DNA from 4 places in the Marinagarivorans sp. genome. Region 3 is predicted to be linked to each of the others. Evidence: predicted binding sites of a transcription regulator. Region 3 holds the regulator's gene; each other region holds the start of a gene.
What was found. Region 3 encodes FliA, which starts transcription of late flagellar genes. Its sites were predicted from a motif close to TAAAGTTATNNNNNNNNCGGCCGATANCC; they were not measured.
Positions count from the first base shown of each region.

Region 1: the regulator FliA is predicted to act here: its motif matches at 2,001-2,029, upstream of AC3A8L_RS00885 (DUF5610 domain-containing protein).
Region 2: the regulator FliA is predicted to act here: its motif matches at 2,363-2,391, upstream of AC3A8L_RS15835 (DUF2971 domain-containing protein).
Region 4: the regulator FliA is predicted to act here: its motif matches at 2,714-2,742, upstream of AC3A8L_RS08210 (flagellin N-terminal helical domain-containing protein).

Region 1 is NZ_CEXWTU010000003.1:50,942-55,158, reverse strand. It holds gene AC3A8L_RS00890 (UxaA family hydrolase) at 1-655, shown strand, start outside; gene AC3A8L_RS00885 (DUF5610 domain-containing protein) at 777-1,973, opposite strand; gene AC3A8L_RS00880 (FHA domain-containing protein) at 2,076-2,996, opposite strand; gene AC3A8L_RS00875 (Stp1/IreP family PP2C-type Ser/Thr phosphatase) at 3,181-3,939, shown strand.
Region 2 is NZ_CEXWTU010000175.1:232-4,448, forward strand. It holds gene AC3A8L_RS15825 (EF-hand domain-containing protein) at 1-579, opposite strand, end outside; gene AC3A8L_RS15830 (aspartate carbamoyltransferase) at 930-1,946, opposite strand; gene AC3A8L_RS15835 (DUF2971 domain-containing protein) at 2,494-3,387, shown strand; gene AC3A8L_RS15840 (LacI family DNA-binding transcriptional regulator) at 3,442-4,217, opposite strand, start outside.
Region 3 is NZ_CEXWTU010000012.1:35,248-39,464, forward strand. It holds gene AC3A8L_RS02985 (protein phosphatase CheZ) at 1-627, opposite strand, end outside; gene cheY (chemotaxis response regulator CheY) at 669-1,052, opposite strand; gene AC3A8L_RS02995 (RNA polymerase sigma factor FliA) at 1,361-2,077, opposite strand; gene AC3A8L_RS03000 (MinD/ParA family protein) at 2,095-2,916, opposite strand; gene flhF (flagellar biosynthesis GTPase FlhF) at 3,029-4,217, opposite strand, start outside.
Region 4 is NZ_CEXWTU010000052.1:17,714-21,930, reverse strand. It holds gene AC3A8L_RS08215 (flagellar protein FlaG) at 26-481, opposite strand; gene AC3A8L_RS08210 (flagellin N-terminal helical domain-containing protein) at 571-2,628, opposite strand; gene AC3A8L_RS08205 (flagellin N-terminal helical domain-containing protein) at 3,127-4,217, opposite strand, start outside.

The DNA.
Region 1 (4,217 bases), on a different contig from region 3:
TGCCGATTTACTAGTAGCCCAGGGCGCCACCGTAATTTATTCAGAAACCCCCGAAATTTATGGCGCAGAGCACCTGTTAACACAACGCGCTGTTTCGCCTGCCGTAGCTAATGATGTTCTGGATAGAATTAAATGGTGGGAAGACTACACACAAAGTAACGGCTTTGAGCTAAACAACAACCCCTCCCCGGGAAACAAATTAGGCGGCCTAACCACTATCGCCGAAAAGTCTCTGGGGGCACAATCTAAAAGCGGTACAACGGCACTGCAAGCCGTGTATTTATATGGCGAACCTGCCGTAGCCAAAGGCTTGGTTTTTATGGATAGCCCTGGCTTTGATCCAGTCTCTGTCACAGGCCAAGTTGCATCAGGCGCCAATATAATTTGCTTCACCACTGGGCGTGGCTCGGCCTTTGGGTTTAAGCCTGTACCGTGCATCAAACTCGGAAGCAATAATGCGCTGTATGAACAAATGGGTGAGGATATCGACATCAATTGCGGCGAGATTATTAGCGGCCAACAAAGCGTAGCCGAATGCGGACTTCATATCTTTAATGAAATACTTGCCGTAGCTTCAGGCAAGGCACCTAAAAGCGAAAATCTAGGCTACGGCATTAACGAATTTAACCCGTGGCGTATTGGCGCTACCGTGTAAACACAATTCATAGTGCGCAATAAAAGATGCCCTATAGCAGGGCTTTCTTTTATTGACCACTCCTAGCAAAAGATTATTCTCTAAACTATTACCTAAAGCATGCCCTAAACTAGACCTTAAACTAAGCCCCTAAGCGATTAACAAAATCTGAAATGCTTGCCTGACCAGTACCCTTTGCATTACTTATTTGATCGGCAAGTTCAGTCACTAAACTTAGCTGCTGCCCCATTTGTTCTGCCAATAAATTCGCCTTTTCAAGCTCTTGCAAAAAATGACCCACATGCACTAGATTCTTGCTGGGTTCTGCAGGGCCTTGCTCGCCCTCGGGCCTATAAGCGGTATCCGCTCCGTATGTACTTTGCACTTGGGTAAAGCTTGTTTGCGTTAGCTTTAGAGAAAAGCTTTGAATCTCTTCACTATTGAATCCCATATTTAAAGCCTGATCAAAAGCCTGCTCAACATTACCGCCAAAAAAGCTTTCACTTACAGCATTCACTTGATTCAATAAATCATTAATAGCTTTTAGCTCGTCACTGTCTAGCTCGCCTTCCACGGTAAATTCAAATTGATTTTTCTGTGCTATTTGACCCGATGCGTCCTTATCGTCCACTTGAAGCTGAGCTGCCTTGAGGGAATCCACTAGAATTTGAATTTTATCCCCATCAGCCGTTTCTAGCTCAAACGTGAAAGTATTTTGACTCGCGCTAAAGGCATTAAATGACTCGAGTTGCGCTCCACCGGTACTCAACACCTGCGTTTCGGGTTGTTCCGGGCGGGCTCCCTGTTCTGATAGCTGCGTATCGAGTTCTTTTTGTGCTTGGACTATGGCGCTGGGGTCTAAGCCGAGCTGCTCGGCACTCTCGGCCAAGCCTGCAAGCACTTGACTTTTTGTATCAAGGACATCGGCCCGAATATCACCCGAAAACTCTGATAATGCAGACAGTTGCTCAAATGCCTCATTGAAACCGCTCAAAAAACCGCTTAAGCCAGCCTCTAAACGAGACTGCAATTCCTCTTGATTGGCACCATCAGCGACATCCACAGCAAGCTGGCCATTAATAGCATTGAGTATATTGTTGGCGAAAGGATTGTTTGCGGGCTTTTCAGTTTGAGTAGGTGATATCGCATTTGTTTCGCTAACGCGAGAAGCCTCAATTGAAGCTTGGCTAAGCGATACACGAATAGAGGAATGCTGGACATCCGTTGATTGCGCAGGCTTCGCTGCAGCCGCATCATCATCCTTGCTCTTTGGGGAGTTAGAAACATTAACGCCAAGTTGGCGAGAAACTAAGGATTGATGATTTGGTGTGATATTCATGACGGCCTCCTAAAGCAGGTTATGCCTAGTTAACGGCCGTCATTCAATAAATTTTAATAATTAGTGGCTATACACCAAAGGATTTACAGACCAAATAATACTTTATGTCAATAAAAACCACGCTAGCCATGCGACAACGCCAATCACGGTGCCCGCACCCAGTAATAGTTTAACTGTATCGCCGATCGAAGAATCATCATGAGAGCTAGAGCGGGCGTTGCTCAGCCTAGGTCGCACAGGGGGAGACTTGCGATTGGCGCCCGATTTTTTTTGTCGCTCAATATGCTGAGGAGTTACGGCTTGCCGGATCTGGGTTTCATCCAGCGCAGCCCTCAGTGTTGTTACATCTTCAACATTGCTTGCAGCCTCTACGCGAAAACGCAACGTATCGAAGCTCACCTCATCGCCATGATGCAATGATATCCGCTCTATTCTAGCGCCATTGATAAAAGTACCATTTGAAGAGCCTAAATCTTCTACGGTCAAGCCTCCAGCGTCTGACACAATAAACTTGGCATGCTTGCGAGATAAGTGCGAAGCGGGAATACAAATATCGCACTCTTTTGAACGACCCAATAACATAGCCCCAAACAGATCAAAGCCTTCGCTATTGGCTAGCGTGGTATTGAGAGGCCGTAGGTGCCAAAGCGCTTCACTCTGCCCTTCGGGCGTACTTTTTAAATTCAAAGCTACGCGCAGGTTCGTCTTATCTGAAAAGCCCTTTTTGGGACCTTCTTTTTTGGGATCAGCAATTGCTAGCTCTGCGTCCCCCATAAGAATTGAGTCTCCGGGTTTCAAAATTTGGCTTGCGGCCACAGTATGACCGTTAACCTGAATGACAGCGCTGCTGTCAATGCGAACCAAAGAGACCGCCTCGCCTTCAACAATAATATCGGCATGATGAGGAACAACCCCCGCCTGGGCAAGCACACAATCGCAATCATGTTGGGCACCAAAGCTATATTTCGGTGCGACCAGCCACATGGCTGGCTTTGCTGAATTCGTAAAACGCAACTGAAGCATAATCTTATTATTTCCTAACCCAGTCTTTTTGCTGTGTAGTCGACTTTATACCAAACACCTGTAAATACCACCAGCAAGATCACATTCTTTTATTTTTCGACTGACAAGTCCACTTTTTTGGTTTAGGCTCCGTCTAATAAGATAACAACTGGACTTAAGCGCTTCTCTGTCGCAACCTCAACGCATGCCGCTACCCTATTACAATGCCAAAACCGATGTTGGTTTAGTCCGAAATAATAATGAGGACGCCCTACTTGCAAGCCCTTCGCTTAAACTTTGGGCTGTGGCAGATGGTATGGGAGGTCACGCTTCCGGTGAAGTTGCCAGTGCCGTCGCCAATAATACGATCGAAGAGTCCATAGAAGCTGGCGCAAGCTTAAGTGAGGCCATTCAGCGCGCCCACAAAGCTGTGCTAGATGAGGCCACTGAACAACCTCAGTACCGCGGCATGGGCTCCACCATCGTTGCAGTACAATCCAGCGGAACACAATATCAAGTTGCCTGGGTTGGCGATAGTCGCGCTTACCTATGGACACACAGCCAACTTGGTCGTCAACTGGAACAGCTCACGACTGACCATTCTTACGTCCAGATGCTTTATCAGGCTGGCGCGATTACAGCAAAAGAACTAAATACTCACCCCGAACGCAACGTAATCACGCAATGCTTAGGCTCACTAGAGCTCGCCAGTGTTAATGTTGAAACCGTTGACAGGGAATGGCGCAAGGGTGACTGGCTCCTTCTGTGCAGCGATGGCTTGACAGACGCCGTCGGAGATCAAGCCATTTGCGACATTTTAAGTGCACACACTGAAATCCCATCTGCCGTTGAATCTTTAGTGCAAGCCGCGCTAGATAATGGCGGACGTGATAATGTCTCCGTTCTTATTGTTAGTCGCCCCCCTACAGGCTTTAACCGAATTCTCCGCGCACTTGGCGTATAAAATACGCCCCCGCTCTATCCTTTACACTCATTAAGACTGCAAGTTGACCTCAGCACAATCAAGCCTTCACTAAAATAGTGCAACCTAATGACGCTACGATTTTAATTTCTGCACCCAAAAAATAAAAAAAGATTCCAATTTGGGGCAAAATATTTTCCACGAAAGCTCATAAAAATAGATATTAGCCCGCAAACACACCTTAGAACCCAAAAAGCGCCCTCAAATAATACGCCAGATGCTATTTTTTGTTTTAAGTAGTGGAGATAAGGCGGGAAACT
Region 2 (4,217 bases), on a different contig from region 3:
CTGTGTTGAAGCCGCATCAGTATCACTGGTTATTTCGGCCGAGGTGATTTTACCGTTACCGTCTAAATCAAAGGCACCAAAAGCCCCATAATATTGAATATACTCTTCATCGGTAAGCTTGCCGTCAGCATTGGCGTCTAACTTAGAAAAGCGCGCACGTACAATTAGCGCCCTCTTCTTTGCATCCAGTAATGCATACTCTTGCATACTCACCTGCCCATCGCCGTTATCATCCATATGGCTAAACATTTTTTCACGCTTCTGGCTAATTTCATCCACCGAAATAATACTATCGCCATTGGTATCGTATTTTGCCATTAACCACTGCTCTGTTTGCTTGCTCGCAGCATCTCGGTCATCGGCCGAAGACGCTGTGCTCCAAGCGATTGCCAGCAATAGCACCAACAAGACACTAAACTTAAAGCCCAGTGCTAAGCCTCGATGTCGAGATGTTCGTGCATGGAAAGGTAATTCCCACTCCAAGGGTAATGTGCTGCGCGAGAAAACAGAGGCTGCCGTCGATTGGCGTATAAAAGGTAAAAGCAGAAACGATTTGAGAGTGAAGCGAAAATTAGACATCAGTACAACCCACAACAATAGACTACAGCTTGATTGTAATGGGTTATACCGGTCAATACATGACAAAAGTCATACTTTATGCTGATAATTTAATTTATTTGGCACTTAAGAACCAGATTCGGCGTTTTTTTCCTCTCTGACTTGACGTCATTTTCACCACAAGCTGCATTATTTGTAACTATTCAGCCATGCTCAGATAGGCCGGCAAATTGATCATTTTCTGGGCCGCTCAAGCCATCCCTGGGCGCTATGCAAGCGCTCCCGACGCTTGAATGCCCAGAAAACAATCAATTCGCCTTTTAGGTCGGCATTATTTTTAACCCACCTGAATAGTTACCATTACTTCAACATCAAAGCAACGATCGACGATGATACCAACCTACCGGTTTAGCATGCTTTTCAACATCATTCTCCACACCTAAAATTAACGAGAACAATGCCATCCTAACCAACACTCCATTATCCGCCTGTCGAAAAATCGCTAAGTTAGGGTTTTGATTAAGGTCGTTATCGAGCTCATTGGCATCAGCACGCGAGTCGCGAGGTAACGGATGCATAATGACGGTATTAGGCTCGCAGTACTGCGTATAAATCGCTTGATTCAAACGAAAACGTCCGCGATAAAGATCGGCTTCTTCTTTACTGCTAAAGCGCTCTTCTTGAATCCGTGTTGAATACACAATATCAACATCGCGAATACTGTTGGATAGGTCCGACGAGATCGTGACGCGGTGCCCCGCCTCGCGTAAATGTTCAATGTATTTCTCTGGCATCGCCAGCTCGTCAGGCGAGACCAAAACAACCTGAACCTCTTTAAATAGGGCCAGTAAACGGCACAAGGAATGCACGGTACGACCATGTTTCAAATCACCGATCATGGCAATGCGTAAACTATCGAGAGAGCGACCCTTATCCTCTAATTCCTTACGGATAGTATAAAGATCTAGCAACGCTTGACTCGGATGCTCATTAGCACCATCACCACCGTTAATTACGGGCACACGGCTCGCCTCGGCGAATTCAGCCACAGAGCCAGGCTCTGGATGGCGCATGCAAATCACATCGCTGTAACCGGATAACACGCGTGCGGTATCGTACAGAGACTCCCCTTTTGCGATTGCAGAGCTTTGGAAACCTGTGGTTTCACGAACATTTCCGCCCAGCAGGTTAAACGCACAACCAAAGCTTACCCGTGTTCGCGTGCTGGGTTCAAAAAACATATTACCCAGAATGGCGCCCTCTAACACACGCGTAACCTTGGCCCGCGAAGCGTAAGGTACCATCGAGTCTGCAACGCCAAATACACGTTCGATATCGCACCGCTCAAACTGATCAACCGATAACACATGAGAACCTAAAAACTGCATGGCAAACCCTCTATAGAACAGTAATAGCAAATACGCTGAGCACAATCTCGGCGTATTTTAGCCTCGAGTTCGATTAGCGCAAGGGGATGACAGGAATTTAGATCGACATGCAACCTGCCGGCTGACGCAAAAACAGCCTTGTTGATACTGGCGACAAGCCACCCACCTGTTGACTCAAGCGACATAAGGGGCGAGGCAATAATAGTTTGTCCAATTAGGCGAGGGCTCCTGCTTTCTCAGCAAGGCGCTCGAAGGGGCGCATGCCGGGGCCTATAGGACATAGGTCATTAGGGTAACGCATCGGGGCAGGAGCCCCTTATTAGACATTGCAGGAGCATAATGTCGTGGAGCAGTTACCGAGGCATGTAACGCTTTGAGCAACGCTGCTGAGGAGGCAAGAGGCAAGTATTATTGGATAAAGTATTTTTTTCCTCGGCCCTAAACCAACAACACACTATTGATTTCCCCAAAAAGCGTACAGAGTTGCGCAACACCAGCTACTCTTAAAAGGACACCAACACATCGATTCACGACTACGAGACTGACTGTGACCGCCGAGAGCCCAAAACACCTCATAAAATACGTCAGCGCTGACGCAGGCCTCGCCATACTTCGCTCACAAAGCTTGCTATGGAGTAGCCCCAATCATTATTCATCTCCTTTTGAGATGAATGGTAAATGCGCCATTCCATTTAGCAGCAAAGAACTACTTGATGCTGCCGTGAAGCTATCAACTTCACTTATTTTCAGTGATGAAAAACCAAAAGGCGACACTCCGCTAATAACAGCCATTAACCGATGGCGCGATGAGGGCCGTTTTAATTCACCGCAGGAAGCTGAAAACGTATTAAAAGATCTACTCAACCGAATGGTCTCGCAGAAAGAAGAGCAGCTACATGCCTCTTTACAAAAGTGGCAAATGTTTGTTGAATCGGTACGTACCTGCTGTTTTTGTGCATCGCCAGATCTACCGACGGCCTGGGATAGATTTGCGGACCAGCATAAAGGCATCGCCATTAGCGTAATACCCGATGCCGAGAATGGCTTAGAGCAGGTTCAGCGCGTGCAATACACCAACGAGCGCCCACAACTAACTACCCTTAAAGAACAACTCAATCAGCTACTCTATAACCTGGCCGTTAACCCAAGCCAACGCTTCCCTAAAAACCTACTATCAAAGCCCAGCTTTTTATCGGAAGAGCGCGAATGGCGAGCATTAATGCCAAAAAACGCATCATTTAGAAAAACAGACGACCCCTGTAGGGATGAAAAAATGTTAACCAAAGGTAGTATACGAGCCGTGTACCTTGGTATTAACAGCGATGAAGCTACGCGAAATGCCGTTAAAGCCGCATGCAGCAGCTTGGACAAGCCCCCCAAGCTTTATCAAATCGCTATTGCTAAGAGTCACTTCAAACTAGAGGCCGCGCCCATTCCTTGAAGCACTTGTTTAGCTTTACCTTGATTTACTTTGCTTTGTTTTGCTTTGTTTTGCTTAAACAGTTTCAGAAGTCGCTTTAACGCTAAGGGGGTTCGCCTGCCAACCTTCGGTAGAATTACGGTACATCACCTGGCACGCCATGTTCTGAGGATAATCAGGATTTTCAATTTTTTCTATTTTATCGATCAACTTATTCGCAGCTACTTCCGCCATTCGACGATTTGGCTGCTTAACTGACGTGAGTGCTGGCCACGACTGGCTCGCTAACGGCGAATCATCATACCCCGCGATAGCCAATGCTTGAGGGACCTGAATATTGAGGTCGTGTGCTACCGAAAGCACTCCTGCCGCCATATCATCATTGCTGCAAAAAATCGCCGTTGGACGAATCGGCATTTGCAATAGGACTTTTCCAGCAGCAACCCCGGAACTGAACTCGTAAGTACCATCCATAACATAGAGTTCGTCAAGCGCTAAGCCATGGCTCAGTAAGGCGCGCTTATAACCTTCATAACGCGTAATTGTAGACAAACAATCAGGGTTTCCGCGAACAAAGGCAATTGTTTTATGTCCTTGCTGAATGAGGTGGCTGGTCAGATCGAACGCTGCTTGCTCGTCATCACACAAAATCTCAGAAAAACCATCGTATTCTTCTCGCGGCGTAATCCGGACATAAGGCTTCCCTAAGCGCTTCATTAATGAGGTTAATGAAGGCATGCAAACTAAGGGGGGCACCAAGACAAAACCATCGACATTCATATAGCGCGCCTTATGCTCTACCTGCGCCAATATTTGCTCCGGCGAACCCTCACAAGGCTGCATAAGCAGCG
Region 3 (4,217 bases):
CGCGATACGCATTAGGTTGACTAATTCATTTTCAACATCGGTGACTAGACCAATTACTTTTTTAAGCACCTGGCCGGTTAAATCTTGAAAACCTTGCTCTAGAATAATGGCCTGTAGGTTTTCATTGAGTTCGTCGGCGCCTAATGTCATTTGCAATAGAAACCCATCAATCCGACCGTAGAGCTCGGCAAACTCTTCTTTACTCACTTCACGGCGCCGCAATTTATCCCATTCTTCTTTTAGAGTTTTTGCTTCGCACCCCAAATTTAATGCGATGGGAGCAGCAGCCTCCACGCGATCCATCGTTTTTTCAGCAGCATCCTGTGTCATCTTTATGACATAGTTCAAACGATCAGAAACATCTTGCATTTCGCTATCGTTACTTCCGACACTGGTTTTTTGAACGTCTGAATCTACGTTGAAATTAACAATCGCGCTGTGTAATGCACGCGTTAATTGACCGACAGAATTAAATAAATGTTCATCGCGGGAATCCATTATGGATCGAATAACCGCCGAGGCTTCTTCGTAATCATCTTTTTGCAGCTGCTCCACAAGTATCGCCGATCGGTCTTTTAATTCCCCGAGGAAGCGTTCGTTGTGATGCCAGTTATCTGTTGATTCCATATTTTAACGCCTTACAAGCAATAGAAACTAACCCCTAAGGACTAGCCCACGCGTTCAAAGATTTTGTCGATTTTTTCTTTGAGCACCTGCGCTGTAAACGGCTTAACCACATAACCGTTTACCCCAGCTTGTGCGGCTTCAATAATTTGATCCCGCTTAGCTTCAGCCGTCACCATTAAAACAGGCAGCGTGACGAGTCGTTCATCCGCGCGTACGTGCTTTAAAAGTTCTATGCCCGTCATGCCCGGCATATTCCAATCGGTGACGAGAAAATCAAAATCGCCACTTTTTAACATTGGCAATGCCGTTGCACCATCATCCGCTTCCTGCGTATTGGTGAAGCCTAAGTCCCTAAGAAGATTTTTAATAATCCTGCGCATTGTTGAAAAATCATCAACGATTAGGATTTTCATATTCTTGTCCAATGCAACCTCCGCAAACGGAATACCCTGAGTTTTAATTAACGGTTGGAGCCTTCAATCATGTTCCGCCCAAACATCTGGCAGTTCATAAACAAAAGCGATAAATCCGTGTTAAGTAACCGTAAGTCTAGCTCGTCAACTGCAGCTAGCCAGTTTTCCTTGTAATTTAGTCGAGGAGAAATGAAAGTCCGTAAGAAAGGCACCAAAAATACAATTCACATCGACATAATTTGTTCAAGAAGAAGACTTTTTAAGAGGGGTAATCGTGCTTTTTTGTGGCTTTGGCGTAATTCAGAAAATAGAGAGGACGGTTACTGTCGCTGCCAGTCACTCATGCGCGAACGGATACGCATGGCGGTTTGGCTAAGTATCTGGCTTACCCGGGATTCGCTGACCCCCAAGACTTCACCAATTTCTTTAAGGTTTAACTCTTGTTCGTAATATAAGCTGAGCACCATTTGCTCTCGCTCTTTCAAGCCTGAAATCACTTGTGTTAACGCCGCCTTTAGAGCCTGTTTCTGTGCCGTATCCGCAGGGTTTTGATGCTGACGAGAGTCTTCGGAGGTGAGTAATTCGTCTCCCTCCTCATCAAAAGTATCTTCATAGCTGAATAATTTAGTGCTGGCGCAATCCTGAGCCATGCTGTGGTATTCGTCCAAGCTCACTTCAAGTACGTTGGCGACTTGAACATCGGTCGCATCTGAACCGGTCTGCGCTTCTATTTTTAAAATAGCTTCGTTGATTCGTCTTGAATTACGGTGCACCGACCGCGGAGCCCAATCACCCCGCCGCATCTCATCCACAATTGCACCGCGAATGCGAATACCGGCATAGGTTTCAAAAACGGCGCCTTTATCATCTTGAAATTTCTGTGCTGCCTCAAGCAACCCCACCATACCTGCTTGAATTAAGTCGTCGACTTGAACCGAGGCCGGCATACGCGCCACCATATGGTAGGCAATACGCTTAACAAGGTAGGCGTAATCCTCTACGTTGATGTCGCGTTTGACTTGCGCTGGCGAGTACATAGGAGCCCCTAAACCCACTAATTCTGGCCGCTCACAGAAAGCAGGCGCTCGAAAAAGAATTCTAAGTGTCCTTTTGCATTGCGCTGTACCGGCAATTGATCCAGTTTTTGAGCCACGATACGAATCGCTTGCGATGCTTTAGTGCGCGGCGCAAATTCTAAAACGGGTTTGCGGGCCTGTACCGCTTTGCGTAAGTTTTCATCAAAAGGGATAGCGCCAATATATTGAATAGATGCATCTAGGAAGCGCTCGCAAACGCTATTTAGCTTGCCAAATAAACGCTGCCCCTCGGCGACGGTACGGCACATATTAGCCACGACTCTAAAACGTGTAACGCCATGCTCCTTATTCAGGACCTTCATTAGCGCGTAGGCATCGGTAATAGAAGAAGGCTCGTCGCAAACCACAACAACAACCTCTTGTGCGGCGCGAACAAAACTAATAACGGTATCGGAAATACCCGCCGCCGTATCGACAATCAAGACGTCCATCTGGTCGGCAATTTGACTAAAGGCATGGATAATACCGGCATGTTCTGCAGGCGATAACGATGCCATCTTCTGCACACCTGAAGAAGCTGGAATTATTTTTAAACCGCTGGGGCCATGCAACATCACTTGCTGTAGGGTGCGCTTACCACTTAATACATCGGACAAATTGAACTGGGCATTCAAACCCAAGAGTAAATCGACATTGGCCAAGCCTAAGTCAGCATCCATAAGTACCACTCGCCTACGCATTTCGGCTAAAGCGATGCCTAAGTTCACCGATAGATTGGTTTTGCCTACGCCACCTTTGCCGCCAGTTACAGCGATTACTTTTACGGGATGATTACTCATAAACTCGACATCCTTAAGACCAATTACGACCCTGCAACAAGGCCGACTTAACAAAAAAAACAACGTGCCTCATAAAGTATAGAGGCTACTTATGCGCTTGCACGGCCGTACATCAGTTAGCTGATAACGTCTGACGACTGTTGTCATACTGGCGAGCCAATTTTACGGCTTGCGCGACTAAGTCACTCGATGAGACCACATGGATATCATCGGGAATTTCTTGGCCTGCAGCAGAATACAACACCGGTACTTCGTGGCTGCAAACAGCGCCAAAGGCCTCTCCCAAACTTGCGCACTCATCCAGCTTAGTAAATATGCAACCGCGTAAGGGGCTACTGCTGTAGGCATGCAAAGAAGCTTTAAGTATTTGCTGCTGACTATTAGCCGCCAAAACCAAAATACGTTGTAGCCCAGAACAAGCATCGATCAGCGATTCCTGCTCTATTTGCTTTGGGTCGCCCTGGCGGAATCCCGCCGTATCAACCAGCACCAACTCATACTGCTTAAGGCTAGATAGCACCGCATTGAGTTGGTGCTCCCCTTCAATAGAACGAACAGGTACCTGCAAAATACGACCTAAAGCTTTGAGCTGATCGTGGGCGCCCACGCGATAGGTATCAGTCGTCACAATCGCGACTTTGCCACGACCATGATTAAGTACATAACGCGCCGCTAACTTCGCCACAGTTGTCGTTTTGCCAACCCCGGTTGGACCGACGAATGCAAAAGTGCCGCCTTGCTCAATAGGGTCTCTAGCGTCGATAGGAAGCCTGCGCGCTAACATAGCGAGCGCTTTGCGCCAGCAATTTGGCAGGCGTTCATTATCGTCGGCACACACTAATAAGCTTTTTACTAATGCCGGCGACAAACCTAATTGATCCAACTGCGCAGCAAGCTGTCGCGCGCGACCGGTTAAGAGGTTTGACTCTGCGCGTGGAGCATATTGTTTTTGCCAGACTTGCTCTTCCAATAGCATGCGCATTTCGGCAATTTCGTCGTACAGGCTATGCAATTGTTTATTTTGCTCTGCCGTATGATCATCATCTAAACCACGCGCTTTAACTTGCTGGGCAAAACTGGCCACTTGTCGATTTTGCGACATCTCGGGAATCGAAAATGGATCGGCAACATTCTGTTTGGGCGCTGTAGGTTTGAGCGGTAAATCGTAGTCTTCATCGGTAATATCTATTGCCGAAGCCGCCTGCCCTTTGGCCGCCAACATTCGCTCGTGCGCGGCTTGTATTTCATTCGCTAGGCGCTCGGCATTCACCGACGTAGATTCGCTAAAACGGGCTAGTGAT
Region 4 (4,217 bases), on a different contig from region 3:
GCCGGATAGTGCTCGCACGTAATACTTAACCCGTTGCATTCACGAGATTGACCTCTCCGTTTTCTTTCATCTTTCGTGCCAGTTCCAGAAAGGTTTCATTCGGAATCTGACGAATAATATCGCCACTGCTAGACTCCACAACTTTAACCACTGTGCGCTCAGATTCATCGTCGATACTGAAGTGTAAGTCGCGCTGTACGGTCTGTACGAACTCATTTGCGGTATCTACCGCATCTTCTAGCGCTTTACTCGCCGCTTCGCGATTGCGCTGAAGTTCAGAGACCTCATTAGCATCCTCCACATCAGAGACTGGGCTGTTTGCCGCCACCAGTTCAGGTTTCGCCGGCTCTATTGATGTTGGCGGTAAACTTTTGCCGCTTTGCTCAACAGGTGCAGTTGAAACAGGTACAGTTGAAACCGGCGCTTTAGACACCACCGGCACTGCCGGTAAACTGGGTCGAATAACACTGATATCATTCATAGAATTACCTCTCTATAACCAGATAAACCGGAGAGTCTCCTCTCCGGTATCCAAACATCCCTGTTACTAAGGGCTTTCGCCCTTTAAGCTTACTGCAGTAGCGACAAGACTTGTTGAGGACGAGAATTCGCCTGAGCCAACATGGCCTGTGAAGCTTGCTGTAGAACTTGCGAACGACTTAATGCTGCCGTTTCCGCCGCGAAATCCGCATCCATAATCCGTGAACGTGCGGCCGATGTATTCTCAGATACGTTGGACAAGTTCGAAATGGTAAAGTCGAGACGGTTACTGACCGCACCCAAATCAGATCGAATGTCGTTCACTGTCTCCAATGCATTATCGATCACGCTGATCGCCTTTTGAGCGTTCGCTGCGGTATCAATACTGATGGATGAAAGCGATGTACCGAATGACCCTTCACCGAGATTATTCGACTCTTTCAAGCCTAGGCGCGCATTATCGAAACCGTCTTTTAATTCAACGCTAATAGGGTTGCCATTTTCGCTGACCAGTTTCAAGCCCGCTTCAGCGGTAAAGGCTGTAGCCGAAGTCATGGTTGCTGTGGCTTCAGCAAAAGTACCTGTCGCAGAAGCCGTAGTAATGGTGGCTTTAGTAACCGATTCAATACCCGTTGAAGAACCAAAGAAAGTATTCGCTGTAGCGTTGCTAATATTAATCGCGCCTTGGTCAGACTCTAGGACAATACTCGTACCCTGTAACCTTGCCGAAACACCGGTTTGGTCTGTAAAGGTATTTAGCTGAGTAACAACATCTTCTGTTGAACCGGTATTCGTCAAAGTCAAACCAACTTGAATACCATTGATCTCAAGGTTGTTGGCAGTAGCAGCACCCGTCGCCACAAAGCTTGTCATATCAATACTGGCCGTTGAATAAGCCTTGGCGGTTACACCAGTCTCATCTGAAACAGCATTAATGTTATCGATTTTACCTTGCAAGCTATCCGTATCGGTATGATCAATTACAGTGCCGTTAATGGTCAGGTCACCGGCGGTAAGCGCTTCATTGGCGCCGGCGGATGTAGCCACCAAACCTACGCCCTCAATAACACCACCGGAATCCATTTCACGAAAACCCAAATTATTCAGGTCGGTCATGGTGCCGGTAGCGCCGCGCTCAATCGTAATATCATCGCCGCTATCAGAGGTTAAAATTAATTTTGCTTGCGCTGCACCATCGGTACCGGTGGTATCTGTGCCCGTAACGGCTATTGTTTGTGCGCCTTCGGCGGACATACTTAATTTGCCATCATCACTAATGGTTGCGCTAACACGACCACCGAAACCTTCATTCACAGCGTCAGCATATTCTTGCAAGCTATCTGTATTTTCAATCTCAATCGACTGGGTCGTACCGTCATTATTCGTCAATGTGACCGTTGAAGCCGCTGTTCCAACAACACCAGTACCTACACTCGACGCTGTTAGCTCTACCGCTGTTTCGGCGGTAATACCATTAACATTGTCATTAATCTTGGTCACTAAATCTTCAACGGTTGAACCCGCTGAAATTGCGCCCACCGCTTGGCCGTTAATCAAAACATCTTGATCCGATAAAGAAACAGTATTGAACGTTGCAGAAATTTCATCACCGACAACATCGGCACTGAGCGAGCCCATGCCCAGGGTATCAGCATCCACCGCACCCACTTCAAAACCCACGGTTTGATCCGCTTGCGCGCCCACCTGAAGATCAATTTTGCCGGTGCTGCCATCTAGAATATTTTGACCGTTAAAAGAAGTCGTTTCCGCAATACGGTCTAATTCCGATACCAGCTGCTGCACCTCTGCATCCAGAGTGGCGCGGTCATTATCACCATAGATGCCGTTAGCCGACTGAATAGACAGTTCGCGCATACGCTGCAAGATGTTGGTGGTTTCAGACAGCGCACCTTCAGCCGTTTGGATCAGCGAAATACCATCATTCGCGTTTCGCACAGCTTGATCCAAGCCTCGGATCTGTGATGTTTGACGGTTTGAAATTGCAAGGCCTGCGGCGTCATCCGCGGCAGAGTTGATTCTGCTACCCGAAGACAAGCGTTCCATTGCAGTGTCAACGCCCATACCTGCTTTGTTCAGCTGACGCTGTGCATTCAGAGATGATACGTTGGTATTGATATAAAGTGGCATGGTAGCCTCCTCACCGATAGTCTCTCGAGTGCAGAGATCTACACTCATTCAATTTGAAGATGCTCTTATTGAGCGCTTCTAACCAACTTTTCGGCCTGGAGGCAAATAACTTTAACTTTTTTTACACAAAAATATGCCGCTACGCTAGCGCGAGCAGCCTAAGTGCATTTTTTAGTGCTGTACAACACCCTGGAAGCCCCTACTTATAGCGGCTGAAGCCAACTAGCCGTGGCATGAGATGCTGAACCTAAAGATAAAAGAAACAAGCGCCGACTTCGCCAGCGCCCCCTGTTTTTGATCGTCTCCCTCGGCGCCACATTCCTTGTCATAACACAATCCTCACACATTGCTTTCCTTAATAACCTTCCGGTGGCAACCACGGCTGACTCCATCAGCACGTATTACTACCCACGTCCAAAAATGTCTATAAAACCTGAAATAATCAATACCGCTCTACCCCAAAACTTCATGCTGCATCTATATACCTGTAGGTTTCTATTAACCTTGTAGTAACTGCAGTACTTGCTGCGATGCCGCGTTAGCTTGCGCTAGCATGGCTTGCGATGCCTGCTGCAAGACTTGCGCCCGACTCAGTGCCGCTGTTTCGGCCGCAAAATCGGCATCCATAATCCGTGACTTAGCCGCCGAGGTATTTTCAGAGACCACAAGTAAATTATTAATGGTGAAGTCGAGCCGGTTATTCACCGCACCCAGCTGTGATCGCACATCGTTAATCGAATCTAACGCATTATCCACAACACCAATGGCTTTCTGTGCTTTGGATACCGTATCGACACTCACACTGGAAAGCGCCGTACCGAAACGCCCCCCCGCGGTTGAGTTCGCCTCAATTAACCCTAATGTTTGCGAATCCGCGTTATCTCCAAGCTCAATACTGATCGGCTGATCATTGGTAGAAACCAATTTTAAACCGGCCTCAACCACGAGTGTCATCCCCGAGGTTGCCGCCACGCTGGAGTTAATCAAAGTGCCCGCACTTGATGTAATGTATGACTGGAAATTCGCCCCGGCTAATGCGGTACCACTGGCGATAATACTGTTAGCCGTAGGGCTCGTAATATTAATAGAGCCCTGATCAGATTCCAGCATAATGCGCGTACCCGACAAGCTTGCAGTAATGCCGGTTAAATCCGTATTGGCATTAAAACCATCGACAATATCGGATGCTGTCGAATTGCCAGAAAGGCCTAAGTCTATCGTCACACCATTGATCGTAAGGTTATCCGAAGCCGCCGAGACCAGTGTTAAATCGGCTGTACTAATATCGATAGATAGAGAGGCAAAAGCTTGCGCAACCACGCCACTCTCGTCGCTTTGCTCATTAATGGCATTCACTTTCCCTTGTAAACTATCCGTATCGTCATTATCAATAACAACGCCATTAATGGTTAAATCACCCACATTCCAGGACTGTGCCGCACCGGTAGCACCTAAGCCAACACCTTTAACGACACCGGCTTCATCACTTTCACGGAAACCCAAATCCTGTAAATCTTCGAGCGTGCCGGTCGCACCGCGCGATACCGTTATAGGATCACCATGTTGCGATGTGAGAATAATTTGACCAT